DNA from 2 places in the Providencia sp. PROV003 genome. Region 2 is predicted to be linked to the other one. Evidence: predicted binding sites of a transcription regulator. Region 2 holds the regulator's gene; the other holds the start of a gene.

Region 1 (10,790 bases), 1.1 Mb from region 2:
AGAACGTCTGAACGTAGTGTGAAACGTTTGTTTTCAACAACTGGAGCTGGCTCAACAACTGGAGCTGGAGCAACAACTGGAGTATCTTCTTGACCAAAGCGGTATGCAACACCAACGCTCAGCATGCCGTTGTCTGGACGAGTACCGATATTGTCTTTATCACCTAAGTTGCTAACCCATTGGTAGTCTAAACGAGTTGCCCACTCTGGAGTGATTGCATACTCAAGACCCAATGCGTATACAGGTGCAACACCAGTATCAGTTTCTTTGAAACGTTCGCCATTTTGGTGAGCTTTAGCTTCAGTACGGTAAACCATACCACCTAAGCGAGTGTAAACGTCTAAGTCATCCATGATTGGATAGCTTAATTTGGTAGTTAATGAAACACCCATAGATTTCAGGTCACCGCTGTTACCAGCGCCTTTGTATTTCATTTTACCGAACCAGTCATAACCCAGTTCAAAACCCATATATTGGTTGTATTGGTAACCAGCATATGCACCAGCACCAATAGTATCACGGTCAGTTGAATTACCAACTGTACCCCAACCTGCATAGTCTGTACCAGTTTTAGCTGGGTTTAGGCTAGTATCTTCATAGTGAGACCAACCTAATTTAGCACCGGTATACCAAGTGTTATCTTTTGGAGCTGCTTGTGCAACGGTTGCAAAAGCTGCTACTGCCACTGCGATAGCTGTTTTTTTCATTTTACGCCTCGTTATCATCCAATATTGGCTTGGCTTCGCTGAGCCTTATTATGTGCCATTGGTTCAATTTACTTGCTAGGTTTCGCTGACATTATCTACAAAAAAATAATAAAAGTAAAAAATAATGCCATAAGCTTAACAAGCTAAAGTCTACAACGAACTTAAAAAGATACAAGTAGAGTGAGCAATAAACGTTAAAAAAAGTATTTTTTTAGTGTATAAATCAGGGAGATATGTATATTTTGTATTATGATTGTTTTTTGTCTATCTAATTGATCTGCAATACTTTTCATTTCACTTTAGAGATAAATATTTCTAAAGGTTAAATTTAGTAAGAAAATTCTTAATCTTGGCTAGTGATAATGATTTGAGTGAATTTTTAGGTGGTTTGACTGTCCTGATTGCATACTTACCATATTATATGTTTTTTGTGGGCGCATAATAAAGCCAATAGAATGACCTTCTTGAGCCGCATATTGTAAACGAACAAAATCTTGTTCGTTCAGTTCAGGCAACCAGCCTAAAACGACACTATAGTTACCACTTTTTAAGGCTTTTTCCATTGCATCTATGGTTGTTATGGTTTCCATGTGACTTAGTTGCATAACCTTATTCGTAGGGATGCCTGCTTGTTCTAACCAGTGTTTACTCAGTTTTTTATTTGGGCTTAGCCAGAGCAACCAACGTGATTGAGCCCCAAACTGGCGGAGCATTGGAAGCAAAATATAGTCCATGATTGGATGTTTTTCATCGTAAACGAGTTCGCTCACCATACCTTGTTGTGTAGAGTTACTCGCAAGCTCAATGGATGGGATGGACTGTGCGTAATTATTAAGAGAATGTTCTGTTGTGTTGTTCCAAGAATAGATGCTCATAATTATTAACCTCGTTACAATGCTGTATGAACATACAGTAACTGTATATTTATCCAATATCAAGCCTATTTTTTCAAAGCGCTTCGCAACTTTGTTGTTTTCCGCTGCATTCTTCTTGGCATTTTTTATTGAAACTCTCAAAATTAGCTAGGTGTAATTGTTTGTAAAGCAAGAAATTATAAAATTGATTCTCTCAAGGATAAAAATGAAACATACCCAAAAAGGAGTTAAGGTATATGTTATTAGAAGAAGAAAAATTTTTTAATTTATCTCGTTTGTTAGGTCAATTCGGAGAGTTAAAGCGTAAAAATCACTTCGGCGGTTTTTGCCTATTAGTTGATAATGTCATTGTAGGGTTAGTGCTGGATGGGAAATATTATTTACGAGGGTGTCTAGTAGCTAGAAGCCATTTTGAGGCTTCAGGGCTTAATCGGCTTGTTTATAGTAAGAAAGGCATACCTTTGGAAATGCGATATTACCAACTTCCTGAACAAATTTGGGGCGATGAAGTCTTGTGTCTCCAATATATTGAACTCGCTTATCGTTCTGCAATTGAAGAATTAAAACAAAAACAGTCCATCACAATGCGTATCAAAGATTTGCCAAATATGAATATGTCAGTTGAGAGGGCATTGGGGAAAATTGGAATTTCTCATGTAGATGATTTACGTACGATGGGCGCAAAAGCGTGTTTTATCAAACTTAAGCAACATGGGCGGCATGACCCGAGTATTAAATTATTAATTGGCCTAGCAGCGGCAATAGAAGGCTGTCATAGTGCTGTATTGCCAAAGAATACTAAGCAAGAATTGATTACTTGGTATAACAGTTTTGAACTCGCATCGAGGTGATTGCCTAATATAAATCAAAGGAAACTTATAGCAGGCTACCTCAAAACCAGACAATACTAATATGAGAAGAATAAGCGGGTAGAAAGGATATTTATATATTTTAATACCCGCTCATCGGTATGTTTATTATGCACTGATTTTTCGGATCATTTGCTTTATTTCAGGTACAAGTTCAAGTAAAAGCTTAGTTTGTTCCATGATGAGTAATGTTTTTTCATCGTCACTTTTTGCAATGTTATCGATTCGCTGTAATAAGTTTTGGCGCAGCCTATCAGATTTTTCATCGATAATTTGAGAGTCTAGTATGTTGGTTTGCAAGGCAGATTCAACATAGCAAATTGCATCATTTAACAGTGCCAAGTTATCCTCATTATGGATTTTTTCACGGTGCGCACCTAACGCGGAAATATAGCTAAGTAGTGTATGGTTTAAACATAAAAGTCTGAAAGCTTGTTCTTGGGTGATCCGGTAAGATTTGGGGTCTGATGCCATATTGGAGACAATAGAAGCAAATTCTGCATCATTATTATGTGCATCACGGCGTGCAACACGGTATTCAAGGCTATTATCTTTACCTTGGTAGTACTGCAGTAAAATGGCATCAAGGTACCTACAATTACTGTCCATTGTTTTTTGAATGACCTGAGGAAGTTGGCGAAATTTCCAATCAGGCCAAATAAAACTTACAGCAAGTAGTGCGATAAAACAGCCGATAAGGGTGTCAATAATCCGAGGTAATGCGACATCAAACCCTTCTCCTAATAAGTTAAAGCAAAAAAGCACTAACAAAGTGATAAAAAGGGTAGCTTGTGCATATTGGCTACTACGGAACATAAAGAACAGTAAGCCAGAGATCACAATAAGGGTAAGCTGGCCTTCAATTGATGGGATTAAATTAAGTAATGGTAACCCGATTAGGATACCAACGATAGTCCCGATGATACGCAGTGCTAAACGGCGTTTAGTGGCACTGTAGTTAGGTTGGCAGACAAATAAACTAGTGAGTAATATCCAATACCCTCTTTCCATATCAAATAGTTGGATAATCGCGTAACCAGTACAAAGAAGTATTGACATCCTAACTGCATGGCGAAACAACGATGATTTTGGGGTTAAATGATGCTTAACCCGTGTAATAATATCATTAAAGCCTGATAATGATTCGTCAGACAATTGTTCTACTTGTTTATTATTTTGTTGCCATGAGCTTTGCTCAAGGCTTAGCCCTTTAAGTTGAACATCAATTCCCTTTAAATTTTTGAGTAAATTATGCAGTGCTTTTATTGCATGTAATTCAGGGGATTGCTGCTTAAGTAATAATAGTGAGTTTTCAAGGTAGCTGAAAGTTCGTTCAAAGCGTGGATTATGTTGATATTGTTTACGTAGCAATACGGATTGAGCAACTTGCTGGCAGGCTCTTGCTTGCATGGTTAGTAAACGTTGAAAACGAAATAAGATATCATAATGGCGTAAGGTGCGACTAAGTTGTTGATACTGAATGTGAGACGAGCTAGCACGTTCATGGATATCTTGTGCAACAAAATAGTAATGCAGCGTATTACGAGTCCCTTTTTGGCCTCTATCACCTTTAAGTCGGCTCAATAAAGCAATTTTCGCTTGGTTCATTGTGTTGACTAAATTACTGTTTACTAAAGCTAAATCATAAACTGATTGTTGATAATCATCTTCAAGATCAGGGTCAAATAAGTTAGCTTTTGCGTCTAGGTAGGCGGAAAGTTGCTGGTAGCATTGAGTGATGGCATCTTGTAATGGCCTGACGGGAAACAAAATATGGCCAATTAATGTTAGAATATTATACCAAATGGCCCCTGTAAGTAATAACACAGGTTGTTGATACCAAGTATCAAAAATGGGTACACCTAGCATGGTATAAATGGCTATCAGTAAGGCGCCAAATGCAATGGTGGCATAACGTTGCCCTAAAGCACCAAGTAAGATGAACCCACAAGTCGAAAAAGCGAGGCCAAAAAAGAAAAATAGTGGGTATGGGAAGAGTAACTCAATTGAAACTGAGGCAACAAAAAAACAAAAAAGGGTAATAATTAAATTTTTTATTCTGCCAGTTAGCCTATCATCTAAGTCAGTCAAGGCTGCGGCAACCACGCCTAATGTCAGTGGGATAGTCACTTTAGGGTCTAGCCCTAAAAGCCACGGCACTAATGTTGCGCCTGTCAGGGCTATAAAGATTCGGATATAATATAAAATATGGCTGTTATATAGCACGCGGCGATAACTGGTAAGCAGTGTTAACACAAAGTACCTCAGAGGTAAGACAAGCTCTAGTTTATATAGGATAGCGTGTTTGCAGGGAATAAAAAACCGTTTGGAATCAAGCCAACCGTATTTTGTCATTGATTTTTTTCAGGTGCAGGACGTATGGAACTGAAATCAACACAGATTGGACAGCGTCTGGCTCAGCATCCCTACAATCGGGTTCGCTTACTCAACGCAGGTATCGAAGTCAGTGGTGAAAACCACCAATATCTTATCCCATTCAATGAACTTATTGACCTTCGTTGTAAGAGGGGCATTGTTTGGGGGGAATTAGAATTTGAAATTGTGAACGAACAAGTTGTGCGTTTACACGGTACAGAGTGGAAACAAACTCAACGTTTTTACCATTATTTGTATGAAAAATGGCAACAATGGAGTGCCGAAATGAGCCAAGTCAGTGCGCAAGTATTGACTGAATTGGTGAAAACCATTGAACAACTGATAAAACAAGATCATTGGCTTGGTTTACGTCAAGTTAGCAGCATCAAAGACAAAATTACTCAGAACTTTTCATCACTTCCTTTACCGTTAGTACGTATTCCATCGTTTGAAAATTGTGCATCTCAGTATCAATTTTGCCTTAAGTGGTTGAATGACAGAGAAAAATGTCGCAAGCAAATTAATGAAAAGTGGTGCGAGTCTGTTTTGGTGCGTTATCACGATTTTTTCCAACAAGTTGAATCTTCACCATTAAATTACTCACAATCACTATCTGTCATTAACGGCGAAGATAATGTGTTAGTGCTGGCAGGTGCTGGTAGTGGGAAAACGTCGGTTTTAGTCGCCAGAGCAGGCTGGCTAATACTAAGAGGGCTGGCAGAACCAAAGCAAATTTTATTGCTGGCATTTGGTCGCAAAGCTGCTGATGAAATGAATCAGCGCATTCAGCTACATTTACAGCAGGATATCGAAGCGAAAACATTTCATGCGCTTGCTCTGCATATTATTCGTGAAGGTAGTAAAAAATCACCGGTTATCAGTGAACTCGAAACCAACAGTCAAAAACGTCAAACATTGTTATTAACAGAATGGCGAGAGCAATGTTCAACGAAAAAGGCTCAAGCGAAAGGTTGGCGAGAGTGGCTGACTGAAGAGCTGCAATGGGAAATTCCCGATGGTGAGTTTTGGAATGATGACAAAATAAGCCATAAAGTTGCTGCGCGTTTAGAACGTTGGTTAAGCTTAATGCGTATGCATGGTGGTAGTCAAAAGGATATGGTAGATAAGGTCAATGATGAAATTAAAGATCTTTTCCAAAAACGCATTCGTTTGATGGCACCATTATTAAAAGCATGGAAAAGTGCGCTAAAAGAGGAAGGTGCGGTTGACTTTTCTGGGTTAATTCATCAGGCGGTGAATATTTTAGAAAAAGGGCGCTTTATTAGCCCATGGAAACATATTTTAGTTGATGAATTCCAAGATATTTCACCTCTTAGAGCCAAATTGCTTCAAGCGTTACGTCAACAAAATAAGCAAACAACGTTGTTTGCAGTGGGCGATGATTGGCAAGCTATTTACCGTTTTAGTGGCGCTGAATTAGACCTGACCACCTCATTTGAAAATAATTTTGGGGAAGGGGAGCTTTGTGCTTTGGATACAACCTATCGCTTCAATGAACGTATTGGCGATATTGCGAATCGGTTTATTTTACAAAATCCAATTCAGCTTCATAAGCCATTAAATAGCTTAACTAAAGGTAGTAAAAAATCAGTTGTTCTTCTATATGAACAAGCATTGGAACGGTTATTGGATAAAATGAGCGGCTATGTACTTGATGATGAAAGGATATTAGTACTGGCACGTTATCATTATTTAAAACCTGAAATTTTGAATAAAGCGCATACCCGTTGGCCAAAATTGACGATTGAATTTATGACGGTACATGCATCAAAAGGGCAGCAAGCAGATTATGTGATTATTTGTGGCTTAAACAGTGGTAAGGATGGTTTCCCTGCGCCGGCAAGGGAGTCAATTATTGAGCAAGCACTGTTGCCACAACCTGAAGATTTTGAGCATGCAGAAGAAAGGCGGTTACTGTATGTGGCCTTAACAAGGGCTAAACAGCAAGTTTGGTTATTATATAACCCCGAATTACCATCAGAATTTGTTGAAGAACTTAAACAATTAGGTGTCCCAAAACAGAAAAAGCCTTAGGGGGATGGGCATGCGAACATGCCCAGTAAACTAGTTAGTGCGTTTTGTTAGGTAGTTTTGGTAGTCAGGGATCACGATTTCTATATTGTCATCAAAATAAGGTGATGTGATTAAAAAATCAGCGGTTGCTGGGTTGGTGGCTACGGGAATATTCCATACGGTAGCTAAACGTAATAATGCTTTAACATCAGGATCATGCGGTACAGCATTAAGTGGGTCCCAGAAAAAAATCAATAGGTCGATTTTTTTTTCCGCAATCATCGCGCCAATTTGTTGGTCTCCGCCCATTGGGCCACTCATCATACTGGTGACGGGTAACCCTGTATGTTGGCTAATTAATGAACCAGTAGTCCCTGTGGCATATAATTTATGCGCTTTAAGTCGCTCATTATTCTTTTTTGTCCAAGATAATAACGAGGGTTTGCAGTGGTCATGGGCAACCAAGGCGATATTTTTTGATGCAGCAATTTTACGGGTTGTTGATTCCATGAGGTTCCCTTAAATAAGATGTGAGATAGGCATCTTTAAAACTGTGTGAGCAAAGAAGTACAACATATACCATAATGCTAATGAATAGTTTACTGATTTTAGGAGATATTTTGATGAGAGATCAAGAAATTGCTGAAATTTTAAAGAGTGTCAATACCATCGCTTTAGTTGGGGCTAGTGATAAAGCCAATAGGCCAAGTTATGAAGTCATGGAATATCTCTTACATCAAGGTTATACCGTTATTCCTGTTAGCCCTAAATTGGCTGGCCAACAGTTATTAGGTCAGTTAGTGTATGAAAAACTTAGTGATATACCTCAACCCATTGATATGGTTGATGTGTTCCGTAATGCAGAAGCCGCTGTTGGTGTCGCTAAAGAAGCAGTGCAAGTTAAAGCGAAAGTATTATGGTTGCAACAAGGGGTTATTAGCGAAGAAGCTAAAAGTATTGCGTTGCAGGCAGGGTTACAATTTGTTATGGATAAATGCCCAAAACAGGAAATACCCGCTTTAGGGCTTGAAAAGTAGCCTTTCATTGATGATAAAAGTAAAGCAGCATGTGAGCTGCTTTACGGAGCGTTCATGAATGATAAAGCCGTTAGTTACGCAGACGTGGCGCTAATAACTGAGACCTTATTGATTCTGCCAGTTCATCCATAGAAGGTTGTTCTGGGTGGTCATCAGCAGTCTCGTAAGTGATTTGAGCTTCAGCCAAATAGGTATGAACAGCATCCCCGTTGTCATCTTCCATTACAACATGATACCAAGGCAGATCGCGTAGTGTGCTGTTTGCGGCAATATCATCATCATGTGGTTGTTCGAGCGAATATTCAGCATCTACATCAACAACGACACCTAGGTAGCCGAGAAGCTTGTGCCTGACTTGTTGCCCGATTCCATATTTACTGGTGATCATCATAGCGACCTCCTAAAAGCCTTGCTTGTACTTCAATTTATATATGGGCAGTGTTGTGCGTTTTCAAGCGAAGTATGGACAATTATCAATAACGCAATACACTGTCTTTATACGCAACTATGAAAAGCAGTGCCTCATTTAGCAGATTATCTGTTCAATGAATAAAAAACAACTGCTAAAAAAAGGTATCTATATATTATGCTCTGACAATGGAGGCTTATATGACTGCATCAGGTCGCAATTTTTACATTTATGGGCGTGTTCAAGGCGTTGGGTTTCGTTATCAAACCTATCATTGGGCTAACCAAAATGGCATAAAAGGTTTTGTGTGTAATCGAGATGACGGCAGTGTTAGGCTGGCCATTTATGGTTCAGAGCAAGATATTGAATTTGTAGATGAATGGCTTAAAGCTGGTGGGCCTCCGGGGGCTAATATCGACCATTTCTTTACTGAAAGTTGGCAAACTGAGCCAATAGCGGACTTTTCCGTCCGCTATTAGGAAGAAATTAAATGCACTTTACTGGCTTTGGTAGGCCTGCGAGTTTTGTCGCTTGCTTTGCGGGCCCTTTAGGAAATAACTGATATAAATAGCGGCTATTGCCTTTTTCTTCGCCAAATTGCTGAGAAACCGCTTTCACCAACATACGAATGGCTGGTGAGGTATTGAATTCCAAGTAGAAATTTCTCACAAAACGGATAATTTCTAAATGCTCATTGGTGAGTTCAATGCCTTCCTGCTGCGCAAGTAGAGGGATGAGGTCTTCACTCCATTGTTGGCTATCAAGCAGGTAGCCCTGCGGGTCTGTTTTAATTTCTTGATTGTTAAAAACCAACATACTCATTTTTAATCCAAATAAAATTAGAGTATGAATTTAACAAAAATAGAGAAATAACCCAAGTAAAGTCGTTAGAATGTTGATATTTTCGCCCAACAGTATGAAATGCGTATATTTTTAAAGCGAATGATTAAATTAGGGGTTTACATCCAATCAGAGGATGTTTATAGTGCTCGTCATTGCGGAGGGGTGGCCGAGCGGCTGAAGGCAGCGGTCTTGAAAACCGCCGATGGGCAACCATCCGAGAGTTCGAATCTCTCCTCCTCCGCCATCTTCACTTCTAGCAACGTCTCCCAATCCCAAGTAAATCAAGCATTCCAGCGAAATCTCACTCTATCGAAGCCTACTATCATCTTTCTAAATCCTTACAATTTGTTGCCTAGTTTTTGTATAGAAATTCCCTCTACAATTTTCCTATACAATATTGGTGATTTATAAAGCTAACAGATATGGCAATCAAGCGTGCCAAGCTAAAAGAAAAAACCGACACGCTGGCGGACGGTAACGGGCTATCTTTGTTAGTTGAAACTAACGGTTCCAAAGGCTGGCGTTATCGCTATCAATTCGCTGGAAAAACCAAAATGATATCGTTAGGTATTTATCCTGTTGTCACTCTCAATGAAGCAAGAGCGAAAAGAGATGAGGCACGAAAACAGGTTGCCAATGGTATTAATCCAAGTGAAGCCAGAAAAGCAGAGAAAGCGGGCGCAATTAACCAAACTGAAACATATTTTAAAACATGTCTTTCTTTATCCATCCCTTATTTAAAGCTCAAACCATGCCACTTACTTTCAAAAAGTCAATGTAATCCCTTTCTTTTTTCTTTAACTAAGAGCGAGAATTTCGGGGCTGGTGGTGTTATTTATTTTGTTGAATCAATGCATATCGATTCAGTAGTTGCTTAAAGTGGGTATCGATACGTTGATATTCTGATTCAGGTACGGTGCCTTGCGCCTGTAATTGCTCTAGTTGGCGTAGTTCTTCCTCAAGTGGCATACCTTGATTAAAATGTTGACGTGCATTAAAAATAATCGTTTTTAGCTCAGAGCCTGTTATATAGCTGCGGGGTTTCCCATCAAGGCTATCTAAGCGCGTACTTAGGTTATTTAATAACGTCATACCTTCAGACCATTGTTGTAGTTTATCGTTAGATGACGCATTAATTTGCATATTTTGCTGCCATTTATCGTTAAACGCTGTTATTTCTTGTCGTTCCCCATAATGTTTGGTGAGGTAATTCGCCATACTAATCCCATATTGCTGAGCCCAAATAGGGGATATAGACTCTAATTCCACAAGGTAGTTATCAATCACATTGAGTTTTTCAGCAGAAATACGGCTAGATTGAGTTGGGTTCGGTTGTAATTGCTGCTCAATTATTGCTGCAATATTTGGTGTAAATTCAGGTAATTGTGGGAGTACCTGTGCTAAAGCATGATTATTGATTTGTGGGTGTAATGCATACAAGGTTCCTGCACATATCGCTCCTGTGAGTACAATACCTAAAGCTAGGCCGACACAAATGCCTTTGCGGTAAGAAGGTTGAGTAGGTGCTGGAGTGCTGATGGTGGCATTGGCTTTGATGGAAATTGGGGGGACTGCAGTACGAGCTTGAAATGTCGATGGCGAAGTTTTCGGAAGTTGCGGTGGTGTAGGCGGAATAAAAC
Region 2 (14,679 bases):
CGAAAATTCGTGCAAAAGAGCTCGGCATTTCCAATGCCCACTTTGAAAAATTAGCGTGGGAAGATAACTGGGACACTCTGTCTAAAGTGGATATTGCCGTCGCTTCCCGTTCGACATTAGTGGATGATTTAAAAACCGCGCTGCTAAAACTCAACCGCCAAACAAAACTGCGCGTTTACACCACTCATACTATCAACCCAACCTTTATTGATGAAAATATTATTCGAGAAATTGGTCGCGAAGTAATACGTTTACCAACTTATATTTATGCAGTGAATATCCTACACCAAATGGGTATCAATGCCCGTGTAGACTTTATTAAGAGCCCGAATAAAGGCGGTTTTGATAGCTTTGAAGCCTTTGCCGATAGCGTCAATTGGTCACTAAAAAACATGACGCCGCAAGAAACAGAAGCTCTGTATCACTACTATCATGCACGAACTGCGTCAGGTGAGAAAATTCCTTATCCATCAAGAGATTGGGCGATGGTCTCATGGGATGTTGTCGATGAGGCCGATTTAACATTATGATTTATTTACCTGATGCATTAATCGACCAATTGCTGTTGGATGATATCCAATACGGCGACCTGACCACTCGCGCCTTAGGGCTACACTCCCAACTTGGTGTAATGACATTTTCCTCTAAACACGGCGGCTGTATTAGTGGGCTCCACATCGCCAAACGCATGTTAGAAAAACTCGGTATCCGTTGTGAGTGCCATTTTCAAGATGGCCAACACGTTGAACCTCAAAGTATTCTAATTCGTGCTACTGGGCCTATTGAAGCCCTGCATCAGGGCTGGAAAGCCACACAAAACGTGCTCGAATGGTGTTGTGGTGTGAGTCACTATACTCAGCAAATGGTCAGTATCTTGAAACAATATCAACCTAACGCACAGCTAGCCTGTACGCGAAAAACAATCCCAAACACTAAGCCCCTTGCCTTAACTGCGATTTTGGCGGGGGGCGCTATTGTTCATCGAGCAGGTAGTGCTGAAAGTATCTTGTTATTCACCAACCACCGGCAGTGCCTTGAACAACCAGATGATTGGCATACACATGTAAAAACATTGCGCCAAAACGCCCCCGAAAAACTGATTATTGTTGAGGCCGATGACTACCAACAGGCCGTTTTGGCGATTGAGGCACAGGCCGATATTGTGCAACTGGATAAACTCCCACCTGACCAAATTCAGCAATTACAAAAACTCGTACAGCAGCAACATTCTCCTTGCCAGTTATCAATTGCAGGGGGAATTAATTTAACAACCATTGAAGAGTTCGCCCAAATAGGTGTGCCGTTGCTAGTCACATCAGCTCCCTACTATGCGGCGCCTCGAGACATAAAAGTGAACATTTTTAAACAATAACCGAAAAAGTTCGCATAAAAAAAGCTATTTGCCAAAAACAGCCTACCCCGTAGGCTGCATTAACTTATGGCTAATCACGCATATCGTTATATAAAAAACAACACATCGAAATTAATGAAACGGGAAAGACATAATGAAAATAAAACAAATAACCTATTTGGTTGGGATGGCTTTATTCACAGCGCAAGGGCACGCCGCCTCAGTTAACAGCGAAAAAAATACTGATGTAATGTCAGTTTGGAGTACACCACTTGCTGCGGATGCGAATATTATCACGCAAGAGCAAATGACACAGTTGAATAAAACCAACGTGGCACAAGCATTGAGTACCATGCCAGGGGTTTCTATTCAAAAGTCAGGGAATCGTAACGAAACTCAAGTTAATGTGCGAGGTTTTGATAGCCGCCAAGTCCCTATCTTTTTTGATGGGGTCCCAACGTATGTCCCTTATGACGGCACCCTTGATCTTGGGCGTTTTATGACTAGCGAACTCGCGAGTGTTGAACTCTCTACAGGCTATACCTCATTACTGCAAGGGCCTAACTTGATGGGCGGTGCGATTAACTTAACGACCGCTACACCTAAAAAGCCATTTGAAGCCAATATCAACTTCAACCAAGGCTTTGCCCGCGGTGCAGATAACGCTCACAATATTAGTGCACGCTTAGGTGGCCGTAACGACCTAGGTTTTATCCAAGTTAGCGGTAGCCAATATAAGCAGCGTTTTATGGGAATACCAGATGCAGAAAATAACAATCCATTAGCAGGTAGCAATGGTCGCCGCCCGAATTCAGCCACAGATGATAAACGTATGATGGTAAAAGTCGGTTGGACACCCCGCGAAGCCGACGAGTATGTGATTACTTACCTAAAACAAGATGGTGATAAAAACAGTGCACCGAGCGTTACCAGTAAGAAACAACAAATTTGGCAATGGCCTGCCTATGATAAAGAAAGCATCTACTTCAATAGTACAACTCAAATAACTAATGATATCGCACTACAAAGCCGCCTATATCACGATACCTTTAAGAATACACTCCATCAATATAAGTCTGTGAAAGACTATAAGAAAGGTACTTACAACTACAGTCGTTATGATGACTATAGCAATGGTGCCGATATGCGTGTTGACTTCACGGTGCGTGAATTAGATATGCTTTCATTTGCCGCACACTGGAAAGAAGACATACACCGCGCTAGGTCTAAAAGAGATGTGCCATTCGACCGCTATAAAGATAATACCTATTCCATTGCTACGGAATATCAATGGGTTGCGACTGATAAGCTAGATATTGTCGGCGGTATTGGCTATGACTGGCGCAAAAGTGCTGATAGTAAACGTTATGATTATAAATCAGGCGACTTTAATACCTATGATGGAAATAACCAACATGCATTTAACTGGGAAGTGATGGCTCGCTACCACTTAACGAATGAAGATACCATCCAATTTTCTGTGTCAGAAAGAAGCCGTTTCCCAACGCAAAAAGAGCGTTATACAAAAAACAAAATGAAGAGTGATGATTCCTTCGTTATTAACCCTCACCTTGATGCAGAGCGTGCCCTTACCTACGACTTAACCTACAAAGGATATGTCACACCACAATGGACCTACACAACCAGTGTTTACTATAACCACGTTTCGGATGCCATCATGGCACACCATATTGGCAAAAATGCTGATGGCGGTGATTTGCTACAAAACCGCAATAGTGGCAAAGTCGACTACTTTGGCATTGATATAGGAACAACAGGGCAAATCACCGATTGGTTAGAAGCAGGCTTAAACTACGGCTATATTCATGCTGATCCAAAACACTACAGTGTCAAACATGTCGCCGAGCTACCTACCCACAAAGCCTTTGCTTGGGTGAAATTGACTCCTTACGAACCGTTTAGCATTACGCTTACCGAAGAAGCAAGAAGTTGGGCATTTAACTATGTCGATAATGACAGCAAAGTACGTGGGTTCGCCAAAACTGACCTTCGTTTCGATTATGAATTAGGGAAAGGTATTTCAGTCAACACCTCTGTAAATAATCTATTTGATAAATCCTACGAATACACCAATGGCTATATAGAAGAAGGTCGTAACTATTGGTTAGGTATTGAATATAAATACTAACATTTAATATATTAGGCAGAGGTTTAATCCTTTGCCTAATATAAATTGCATTAGAGTTTAAATTATAGCATAAGTAAAATCTCAAAAGCTAAGTACATTTACTTACTGCAAACACCAAATAATGAAATTATTTCTAATGCCATCAACTCTATAGGTTTATATATTTTTTTTACAACATAGATGATTTAAATTAAGACTTAAATCTCACTAAAATAAAAAAATTCAGCGTTAAATAACGATAATCAGTTCAATTCAATAAATTTGTTAACAAACCACAAAAATGCTCACCCCACAATACTTGAAGTTAATTGATTCCCTATTTAGACTATAAGTACAAAAATAAAAACTCAAAAAATCACTTACCTCAAATTAATTAAAGATAACTTTAAATAATTACATTTTTATAACTTAATGCTATTTAAGCCTTTAATTTAGAGAGAGCAGAAAGTATTTATGAATAATTTACATGGTTACACCATTGATGATAAATATATTTTCGAGGAAAACTCAAGTTTAATTTTCTTAAAACTTGATCGCAGTCAATATATTGAGTTATCAAAAACAGCATCTCGATTGTTCGGTGAGATTATTTCATTAAATCTGAAAAAAGGAATCGCAACACGAGATGAACTTCTTACTAATGTGTGGGAAGAGTACGGTCTTGTAGGTTCAAATAATAATTTAAACACTTACATCAGTGAAATAAGAAAAAAGCTTGAGCAGATTGGTATTGATCCTAAATCAATCGTGACGGTACCTAAAAAAGGGTTCCGCCTTGATAGTCATATTTCTATCCACGAAAATGAAATTATCGATAAAGATTTAGATAAGCAAGAAACTGAAATAAAATTTGGCCCAACTCCAGTCAATAAGCAAAAAATAATCACAGTACAAAATCATCAAGTTAAAAGTTCACAAGTAAATAAAAAACCTATCAAATTGATATTACTAGCAATATCAACGTTAACAGTTTGTTACTTAGCCTATCTATTCATTTATAACTTAACACCTAAAGCTAATGCTACAAGTAGTTATTTAACTTTAAGTGCCCGGGAAAACTGTGTTATACAGACCCCCCTAGGCATGATAGGAAAGGTTTCAAATGAAAACATAAGCTTTATACAAGCCAGACTCGATAAATATAATATCTCCTGTAATGAACCAAAACGTATTATTCTTTTATTAATTTAAACAGAACATATTCATTTGATAAAAATTTTTCCCTTAGTATCTGCAAAGAAATGAATAATAAATATGATTGTGTATCAATAAACGATCAGAGAATTTAAATGAAAAAATATATTATTGTCTCTATTCTTCTAGTCTCCACTGCATCAATCACCTCATATACCTTGAAACAAAAACAAAATGAGATAAAAATATGCCATTCTGAAATTGTTTGGATTAAAGATAATGGAAATCAAGATGGATTGAATATGAAATCAAAAGTTGCCATCCAATTAGATCAAGATAATCATGGCCGAATGAATTTATACGGTTATATTAAAAACAATGAGGTAACCTATCGTTTAGATAGAGCCGTTTACTTTGATTATCACGCCGTTGACTATAAAAATAATTATGTTATTAACTTTAAAACTTTGTCTATTACATCATCCGATAGTACACCCGAGTCCATTTTTTCCAAGTTCATTCAGTTAGAAAAAGATAAAATAAAATACTATGTCAATATTACTAAAATGGATGATAACATTTATATATTAAATGATGAAAGCTACTCTTCCTTTACCTGTAATATCAAGTAAAAAAAAGCCTACTAAATAGTAGGCAAAACCGTCAACATGGGAAAATGACGAATACAAAATATAGTTTAAATTATGGGATAGTAAGAACCAGTGTAATGCGGCCACTAAATTTCCCTGGAATAACAGTACCATTTGTTTTCAAAGTCGACTCTACACGCACAGGCCAAACTTTATTCTCTTGAACCGACTGTACAATTCCAATCGCTGCGGAACGGTTATTTAATGTAACATGTGATTTTAATGAACCATCTGGTCTTAAATTTACATCATCATATTGTAAGTTTGATGAGACTTTCACACTCATATCTTGGTTACAAATAACATAAAATAAGCTTGTTTGCATGTTGCCATTTAATTCATTAGCGTTTAATGACCCATGATTGAGTTCAAGTATACCTCCGTTACCATCAGGAGAAGTAAAGTAACATTTACCTGCTGGTGGCGGAGCAATACCACAAATTCCCCCAGGTAACATTGTTGCATAGCTTTTTTTCGCAGTTTCTCCTACAAAAATCCCCACACATTCATCAGTAGTGATCGAACCACTATGGCGGCTCTCTCCTCTACGAGGGAATGTCAACCCACACTGTGATTGTGCTGCTTCAATTATCGAAGCCATAGTAGGATAATTAGCAAAATTAATCCCACATGACCAATCAGCTCGGGAAGCTATTCCCCCTTTAGTTTTTCCTGAATGCAAATGGTTTATACTAAAATAACAATTCTTAGCCCCTTTGCTACCTAATACGGAAACACAAGGGTTCGGCTCCGTAGGTGAGTTTGCTTTCCAATAATCCATCTGATAGTAATAGGTATATCCATTTCCTTTTACTATATCTTCCACATATGAAAAATATGTTGAACCATAGCTTATTGATGTAATTAAAAAAAGAGGTATAAATAGTAATTGCTGTATTCTTTTTCCCATTTTAAATCTCTTTATAGTTGAATTAGAGGTTATTTCTATAAAAGTAGGCGTCTGAAAATAGAATTACTCATACTCAAATAAAAACGTAGCGATTGCCGAAATATGCCCGGTTTTAATTTGCTGGTTAGCAATAGAATCAGGTGTCGCTTTGAGAAAAGTATCAAACTTCAACTCATTTTTTCCTGACTGAGTAATAGGAATTAATGGAGAAACCTGATTGATTTTAATTTCCTCACCACTACTGAGCTTAAAACCGATGCCTAAGCCTGGATTAGATTCTACACCTGTCAGGGCGATAAAACCTGGCATCTGACCATGTTCAGCCCCAGAAATTTTTACTTTCATTCTCTTTGCAATACTGAGATCACAATTAGATAGAGTAAGCGTCATTTCACGTCGCGGTAATTGATATGTTGGGTCATAAATATCCAGTAAACGGATATCACCAAAATCCACCTCAACATTCTTATTTTCAGGCAAAACCACACAAGGTGAGTTAACCAACCTTCCTTTTATTTTGACATTATTTGTTGCTGCTACAACAATATGGCTAGCTGTAAAGCTAAAAAATCCGATTAATAATAGCTGGTTGATTTTTTTCATTACTCGTACTCCACAACCATCGTTGCATTGGCAACAAAATCACCTGTTTTTATTTCATTATTTCCATTACGTATTAAAACAGCCCATAAAACGCCAGGAGAACTTGGGTCAATCAAATACTTTTTTCCAAGCTCTAAATCTTGGTCTGCTAATTGAAACTTAACAGCAAGATTATCGACCCCTGTACTTATTCCATTAAGGTCAAAAGCGCTTTTCGCACCATTTAATTTTAAGTACATGGCCCAATTATTTTTATTGTCACCGCATTGAATTTGGTAATTTACTTGTTTTTTCTGATCATTACCTTGTATCGATTTAACTGAAATAGTCTCGAAATCTACTTCAATATCTTTGCCATCATCAATGTGGCATGGTGGTGGCGTGATTAAATTACCTTTTATACTGATTTCAGTCTCATAATCCTTTGCATTTGAAACAAAAGGCAATGAGACCATCAATAAGACTGCACTCATAATCATTTTTACATTCAACATGTTTCAGTCCTTATTGATATTCCACTTTCAATGTTGCTGTCGCTGTAAAACTCTTTGCAGGAAGGTCTGTTCCACTTTTTTTAACTAATATCGCATCAAGCTTTGCAGGATTTGCAAAATTAAAAGAACGTTTACTTCTAAGTGGAAAATCTTTTGAATCTGCTGTAAAACGCACAGCCAAATTTCCAACGCTTGTTTTTAATAACCCCTGATCAAATGAAGATGAGAGTCCATCAATAAATATGTTTAATTTAGGTTTAATTCCATCCTTACAACTCACCGTATACTCTATGGGCTCTTTATAAACTTCACCTTGAACACGAGTCGTCATAACATCGCCAAAATCTATTTCGATGGTTTGTCCATTATTGATTGTGCAAGGTTTGGATAAAACTTCACCTTTAATATCAATATATAAGAATCCTGAAAATCCAAATACATTTGATATATTAAAAGTCATTAAAACCCCCAATATCCGCATTACATTTTTTCTGGATATCATAAAATTAATGGACATAATCATTAGCCTTATTTTCTAGGTACTACGGAACATTCTGTTGCTTGACAACTAAATTTCAAATCAACCGCACCACCAAAATCATTAAGATAAACTAAGGTTGGCATAGAGCCTAAGCCTCCAGAAACCGTACCTAAACTGGATTCATCAAAAGGGGCTATCATGACTGGCTCAAAATTTGTAACGTCTGTATTACCTTTTTTCAATTTAGTAATTGATAAAAAATAAGGTGATGGGTTTTTTACTAAATAATCAGCACCACGCTTAACAATTTTTATATTATTTTCTTGTGGGATAAATTCCATACGCTCTTTTATCATTATCGTTATCGGTCGATAAAAAATCTTAATTTTTGTTTGTAATGCAATTTGTAGAACATTGGCCTTTTCGCTACGTGGTGGAATTTCCCGTACATTCAAATAATAGATACTTTCCCTGTCCTTTGGTAACTGAGAAATAGCTGGCAAAGATTGGATTTTAATTTGACTTTTAGAATTTGCTTCTATTCTATGAACCGGCGGAGTCACAATAAAAGGCGATGTAACTTTCTCATTATTATCATTTTCTATCCATGCTTGTGCTAAGTATGGGCTTGTTGAGTGTTCATTTGTAAGCCCCATACTCACCGATTTATCATTTTCATTATAAATAACACGAGTTCTATCAAGCGCAATAGCCGCATAAGCCGATTGCATTAATAAAAACAAACTCATTACTGTTACTATTTTAGCATTTAGACTTATATTCATATTTTCACCGTTGACGTTAATACATTACTTATAATTATTTGCATGGTAATAATATTGTTTTTTCCATGCCAATTTCTATTTTTTCAGGTATTTGAATATGACATGATGATTTATCACCCCATTTAACTTTAAGGATATCTGATTGATTAATACCTGCTAAATAAACAAACCCATTATCTGATACAATTCCAACTTCAATATTTTTCTCATTGATAACGGATGATCCAAAAGGTGGATAACTATTATTTTCTAAACTGATAGTTCCTAATATTTTTTCACCTTTAATCACATTGAATTTCCGATAACCAATCGCCCCCTCAGTTAAGGTTGCATATTGGTTTGAATCCAATGCTTCGGCATTATCCGGTATGCTATTTATATCAATCCGTAAATTATTACGGTTGAAATCCATGATACTTGTGATAACAGCCTTACCATAACGATTTGTTTTAATGGGTGTTACTCCAGTTCGAACAGGGATCCCCTCAATACCATTCGTATCGATTAAGACTCTTGACCCTCCATTTATTGAGGTATTACGATGCAATGCTCCACCTTCTGGAGTAACTGTTAGCCCACCTTTTAGTTGCATAGATAATGCAGTTTGATTGTCCTGAGTGTACGTTCCATTGATATTAACTTGTGCTGCATCACCATCATAGTTATACATACCTGATGTCGTTACTTTATTTTTATCCCACGTTCCCGCAGAAATAGAATATGTGCTTCGCTCATTAATACGGTCATAGTAATTGACATTATGACTACTATTACTAGAAAATGAGCCTGAATAACTAATACTTGCTTGATTATCATTTAATGGCACATTTAAATTTAAATAAACGCCATTATCATCATTTTGATGAGATTTGGTTTTATATGCAGTTAAACTTAAGCTTAAATTTTTTATTTTCCCTATATCAAAATAATTAGAAACCGTTAGGTTATATTGGTCAGTTGAAGAACGGTTCCAATAAGTTTGATGCGAGTAATTTAAATACATATTTGTATTATATTCAGGAAACGCCGTACCAAATATAATGGTATATAATTCTTTACCACTATCCATCGTGCTATCATTATAACGCCTATCAATAAATTGACTCATATTCATATAGTTTCTTTCAGAAAATCGATAGCCTGCAAATGTAATTTGGCTATTGATATCATCGAACTGTTTAGAATATGTTAAATTATAGGAGTTCCCTGTCAAAGTACGATGATTATCCGCTCTTCCCATCTCCGCTCTAGATACACTAATATTACCTGAAAGCACACCAAATGGAGCGAAATCACGCCCTATCCCTAACGCAATATTTTGATATTCTGAAGAACCTAAAACCCCACCATAAACAGTCGTGTTATTTGTTGCTCCCCACGATAAAGAACCTAAACTAAATACAGGCCCTTGAGTACTATGCTCATTTTTACTTGGCTTACCCAAAACAAGTTTATAAATAAGTTGCCCTGGTCGCGTTAATGTTCCCAACCTCGAAGTTTCAACTTTATAATTTGTGACATTACCATCCTGTTCTTGAACAGAGACGTCTAATGTCCCTCCTCCAAAAGAGTTAACATCCTGAATTCTAAATGGACCAGGGCTTACTTCTGTCTGGTAAATAATTCGGCCATCTTGTTTAACAATCACCGTTGCATTTGATTTTGCAACTCCCGCAATTTCAGGGGCATACCCTTGTAAACGAGGTGGAAGCATAGATTCATTAGTTTCTAAGCTCGCTCCCACATAACGTATGCTATCGAATAATTCAGAAGATAAATATTGCTCACCAAATGTTAAGCGTGAATTTAACGCTCGAATTGCGCGATACAGGTAAAGTTGGTTCCATGACCATGATTGGCCACCTTTATTTAACTCACCCTTTTGAGTCTGCCAGTCTGCTCTAACGCGCCATGCACCGATATTTGTCCCCATGGTTCCTGTCGCAGTAATACCAGACTCAGTCCCTTTATCACCAGTACGCTTATTAACAATACGCCCAGTTGCATTGTAATCAATAAACGCACCTAAAATACCATCATCCCAACGAGATGGAGGATCCCAATTAGGGTCTTGATACTCCATAAATGCTTGAGGAATATTTATATCGACATTATTTTTTGCTAAGTCACCCTGAATACTCATATCAGGAATAGAACGAATATCTAAGCATTGGTCATTATGCAACCACGTTACTTTTTTACTCCAATTACTTTGTAAACCGAGTTGCTTATAAAGCTCTGGTGTAATACATGCAAGAGATATTTTATCGTCATAATCAGGTGTAAAAAAAATAATAGGTTGCTCCATAGAAATTTTAACTCTATTAACAGATACCGCTAATGAGTAATTTCCAGGAGGAATATAATTTGCGTGAGAGAATTTACTGAAGTCGACATTTTCAGTGCTGTCTGTTTCAAGAAAGTCCGTGTTAAAATCAATAGCCTCTTCGGAAAATACAAACATCGGCGTTAATATTAAAAGCATTAATTTTGTAATTAAATTGAGTCTTATGCTTTTCATTTAATTATGCGCCTATCAAACAAAGTAAAAAGGTATAGAAACATATGGCCTTCCATACGCCACATGTTTCTATTTATCTAACTCAAATAAGTCTTATTGATATACGATTTTGAAGTTAGCAACAGTATTGAAACTACCCGTTGTTGCTTTAGCGTTAGCATCTTCATTACCTTTAACATATGCTGCAAAATGTAGAGTTGTTTCTTTGCCATCTCCTGCATTTAACGCATAACCGTCACCAGTACCTGGGAATGCTTTACCAAATTCAACAACTTTGTCTGCACCGTTAGTAATTACGATACCTGCGTTTTTAACTTTTCCGCCTAAACCAAGTAATTCACCTGTAAAGCCTTGGAATCCAGAGATTGTTGGACCAGTAAACGTGATTTTTGCGTTTTTGTAAGTTTCAGTTGAACAATTTTTCAATACGATATCGAAATCTTTGCTGTCTGAACGATATTGGTTTGATGTCAGTTCATGTAATGCGATTTCACCAAACTCAACTAGTTGTTTTAGGTTATTTGCATCAATTGAACATGGAACATCGTTAATGAAACCAGTGAAACGGATTTCACCTTGTGAGCTTTCTACTGTTTTTGCTGGAACGACAGGATCTTCAGCTAATGCAGCTCCAGAGAAACCAATCCCAAAACCAATAGCTAGAGTTAATGCTAATTTATTCAATTTCATAAACATTTCCTTAAATAAGTAGGAAGGATTTTCCTCTTTCTGATTTTTATTGATAATTTGCGCTTATCAGTAAAGTTTTTCAGCACTCCAGCTTTATAAACTTCTTTCAGATTAGAGGGTTATATATAAATAAGGTCCTTCTCATTTATCATCTTTTTTAAAAACGTAAATCCATTACACTAGTTTTCTTGCTTTTTAATTAACAACTCAATTTTCGCTGTAACTTTTAAAAATTGACGTAGAAAACTAAATGAATATTTATACATACGCTTCAATTCTTTCTGATGTCAATTCTACAATCTCAATATATATTGTCAAAAATCACACTTGAGGTGAGTTTATATAGAATAATAACCCTATATTCACTTAAATATAAAATAAAAAACCAAAACAACTCATTTATATATGAATCAAATATGTCATTTAGGAAAATTTATATAAAATCTTCACTTTCTATTTATAAGATTTTCAAAATATTTCAAAATAAACAAAATTAGCCACTAAAATATAAAACTATACAGCAGAGGAAATTAATATATTTAATCTATAAATAGTAACTTAATTGAACAAAATCCAAGGAAAAAAAATTTTATCACTCATTTATAGGAAAAATAAAATTTCAGATAAGATAAATCTTAATTAAAATTTATATCAAAAGGTAACACTTAGTTTCAAAGAATTGTTTTAGACTAGTTACCCTTTTAAAAATTAAATGTTTAATTTTTGTTATTTATATATTGATAATGCTGTATATAAAAATATCTTCTTTATCTCCTTCATGAGTTATAAATTTTATTTTTCATTTTTTTATCTAACAAAGCTTAGCTAGATAGCTGTCTTCATCCTTTCACTTTTTCTTTTCAAGCTATTTCAGTCAGAAAACTATGATAAACTTGTTACCATAGTTGATACTTTGTTTTCGAAGTTGGGGTCAGTAAAATGAAAAAAATGAATGAAGATAAGATACTGGTAATGGCAGAACGCATTTGCCAGTCAAGAGGCGTTAGATTGACTCCACAGAGAGAAACTGTATTACGCCTTATCGCGCAACAACACGGTGCTATCAGTGCCTACGATTTATTAGACTTATTACGTGAAGTTGAACCACAAGCAAAGCCCCCTACCGTTTACCGTGGGCTTGAGTTTTTAATGGAACAAGGCTTTATTCATAAAATAGAGTCAACCAACAGTTATGTCGTTTGTCACCACTTTGATAACCCTAGCCATATTTCAGTGATGTTAATTTGTGACCACTGCGGTAGCGTAACTGAAAGTGATTGCACAACCATTGAAGCCGCTATTATCAGCCTAGCGGAAACCAACCAGTTCCGTTTGCGTCATACTGTGGTTGAAAACCATGGCTTATGTAAAAACTGTGATGAGATTGATAGCTGCCAAGATCACGCACATTGCCACCATGACCATCAACAGCCTATTACTACAAAGAAAAAGTAATAAATAGAAGTGGTAGAGTTAACGGTGTTGCTTATATAAGAAAAGAATATTCGATGAGATGCAAAGAAAAGAGACAAAAGAAAAGGAACAAGTAAAGCAGGCAGATCTCTACACATCAATTTGAAATCTGCCAGCAATCATTGAATTATCAAACAAGCAGCGTCAACTTACCGCTTACCAACCTGATAATTTAAGAATTAATACCAATCACTATTGCGGATCACGCCAACCGCTAAACCTTCAATTGTGAAGCTTTGTTCGCGTAAATCGACAATAATTGGTGCAAATTCAGGATTTTCAGCAATTAACTCAACACGATTACCTTGCTGTTTAAAGCGTTTAACAGTCACTTCATCATCAATACGCGCAACAATCACTTGGCCATTGTGTGCATTTTGTGTTTTATGAACCGCTAGTAGGTCACCATCCATAATACCGATGTCTTTCATCGACATACCATTCACACGTAATAGAAAATCTGCGTGAGGTTTGAAGAGTTCTGGATCAACTTGATAGTGACTTTCGATATGTTCTTGCGCTAATAAAGGTTCGCCAGCGGCAACACGCCCAATCAAAGGTAGCCCTTGATCATCAGCTTCTTCTTCAAGAAGCAAGCGGATACCCCGTGATGCCCCAGAAACAATTTCAATTACACCCTTGCGAGCCAAGGCTTTTAAATGTTCTTCTGCCGCATTAGGCGAACGAAAACCCAGGCTTGCTGCTATTTCAGCACGTGTAGGAGGCATACCCGTCTGCGAAATGTGATCACGCACCAGATCATAAACCTGCTGTTGTCGAGCCGTCAGTGCTTTCATTCCGTTCCCCTGTTTGTTTATACAGTCAGACTGTGAGTATATACAGGTAAATGAAGATTTGGAACAGTTAAATTGCTGAATTTAGGCATTTGTTATCGATTGACTTCTTTTTCGACTTTAAACTGTTTTTATTAACTAGCTGGCAAAATAACGTTGCCATAAAACCAGAGCCCAAATAAAAAGTGCTAAACCAATACTGACAAACACTGCGGCAGAGCCTATATCTTTCGCGCGGCCTGAAAGCTCATGGTATTCACTACCAATACGGTCAACAACAGCTTCTACGGCACTATTTAATAGCTCAACAATCGCCACCAGCACCACTGAACTAATTAGCAGTATTCTATCTATATAACTGATATCTAAGAAAAAGGCGATAATAATCGCAATTACTGCTGCAACAGATTCTTGACGAAAAGCCGCTTCGTTTACCCAAGCGGCTTTTAGCCCTTTAAGGGAATATCCCGCGGCTTTAATTACACGGGTAAAGCCCTTAGTTTGACTTGCCATATTTATTCCTTAAAAAATACAAACAATAATCGATTTTTACGGTCAAAGTGAATTGTCAGTAACAGATCTGCCAGTAGATTTCTGGTATGATTGCGCAGCATTGTTAACAAGAGGCTATAATCATTTATGTC

The links. Region 2 encodes LexA, which represses DNA repair genes until DNA is damaged. Its sites were predicted from a motif close to TNCTGTATGTACATACAGNA; they were not measured.
Region 1: a site for LexA is predicted at 1,603-1,622, ahead of sulA (SOS-induced cell division inhibitor SulA). Genes of this name have one in related genera too.

Annotation. Positions count from the first base shown of each region.
Region 1 covers NZ_CP096369.1:3,774,183-3,784,972, reverse strand. The annotation lists gene ompA (porin OmpA) at 1-707, opposite strand, end outside; gene sulA (SOS-induced cell division inhibitor SulA) at 1,061-1,582, opposite strand; gene M1F14_RS17510 (TfoX/Sxy family DNA transformation protein) at 1,819-2,433, shown strand; gene yccS (YccS family putative transporter) at 2,560-4,707, opposite strand; gene helD (DNA helicase IV) at 4,831-6,882, shown strand; gene M1F14_RS17495 (methylglyoxal synthase) at 6,913-7,371, opposite strand; gene M1F14_RS17490 (CoA-binding protein) at 7,485-7,898, shown strand; gene hspQ (heat shock protein HspQ) at 7,969-8,289, opposite strand; gene M1F14_RS17480 (acylphosphatase) at 8,508-8,786, shown strand; gene M1F14_RS17475 (TusE/DsrC/DsvC family sulfur relay protein) at 8,794-9,123, opposite strand; tRNA gene M1F14_RS17470 (tRNA-Ser) at 9,307-9,394, shown strand; partial or broken gene M1F14_RS17465 (Arm DNA-binding domain-containing protein) at 9,558-9,860, shown strand; gene M1F14_RS17460 (VasL domain-containing protein) at 9,982-10,790, opposite strand, start outside.
Region 2 covers NZ_CP096369.1:235,989-250,667, forward strand. The annotation lists gene M1F14_RS00970 (class I SAM-dependent methyltransferase) at 1-530, shown strand, start outside; gene modD (ModD protein) at 527-1,372, shown strand; gene M1F14_RS00980 (TonB-dependent siderophore receptor) at 1,506-3,500, shown strand; gene M1F14_RS00985 (helix-turn-helix domain-containing protein) at 3,954-4,691, shown strand; gene M1F14_RS00990 (FidL-like protein) at 4,790-5,266, shown strand; gene M1F14_RS00995 (hypothetical protein) at 5,337-6,194, opposite strand; gene M1F14_RS01000 (fimbrial protein) at 6,258-6,797, opposite strand; gene M1F14_RS01005 (fimbrial protein) at 6,797-7,291, opposite strand; gene M1F14_RS01010 (fimbrial protein) at 7,302-7,751, opposite strand; gene M1F14_RS01015 (fimbria/pilus periplasmic chaperone) at 7,820-8,557, opposite strand; gene M1F14_RS01020 (fimbria/pilus outer membrane usher protein) at 8,592-11,078, opposite strand; gene M1F14_RS01025 (fimbrial protein) at 11,172-11,768, opposite strand; gene zur (zinc uptake transcriptional repressor Zur) at 12,708-13,223, shown strand; gene lexA (transcriptional repressor LexA) at 13,421-14,038, opposite strand; gene M1F14_RS01040 (diacylglycerol kinase) at 14,174-14,548, opposite strand; gene plsB (glycerol-3-phosphate 1-O-acyltransferase PlsB) at 14,675-14,679, shown strand, end outside.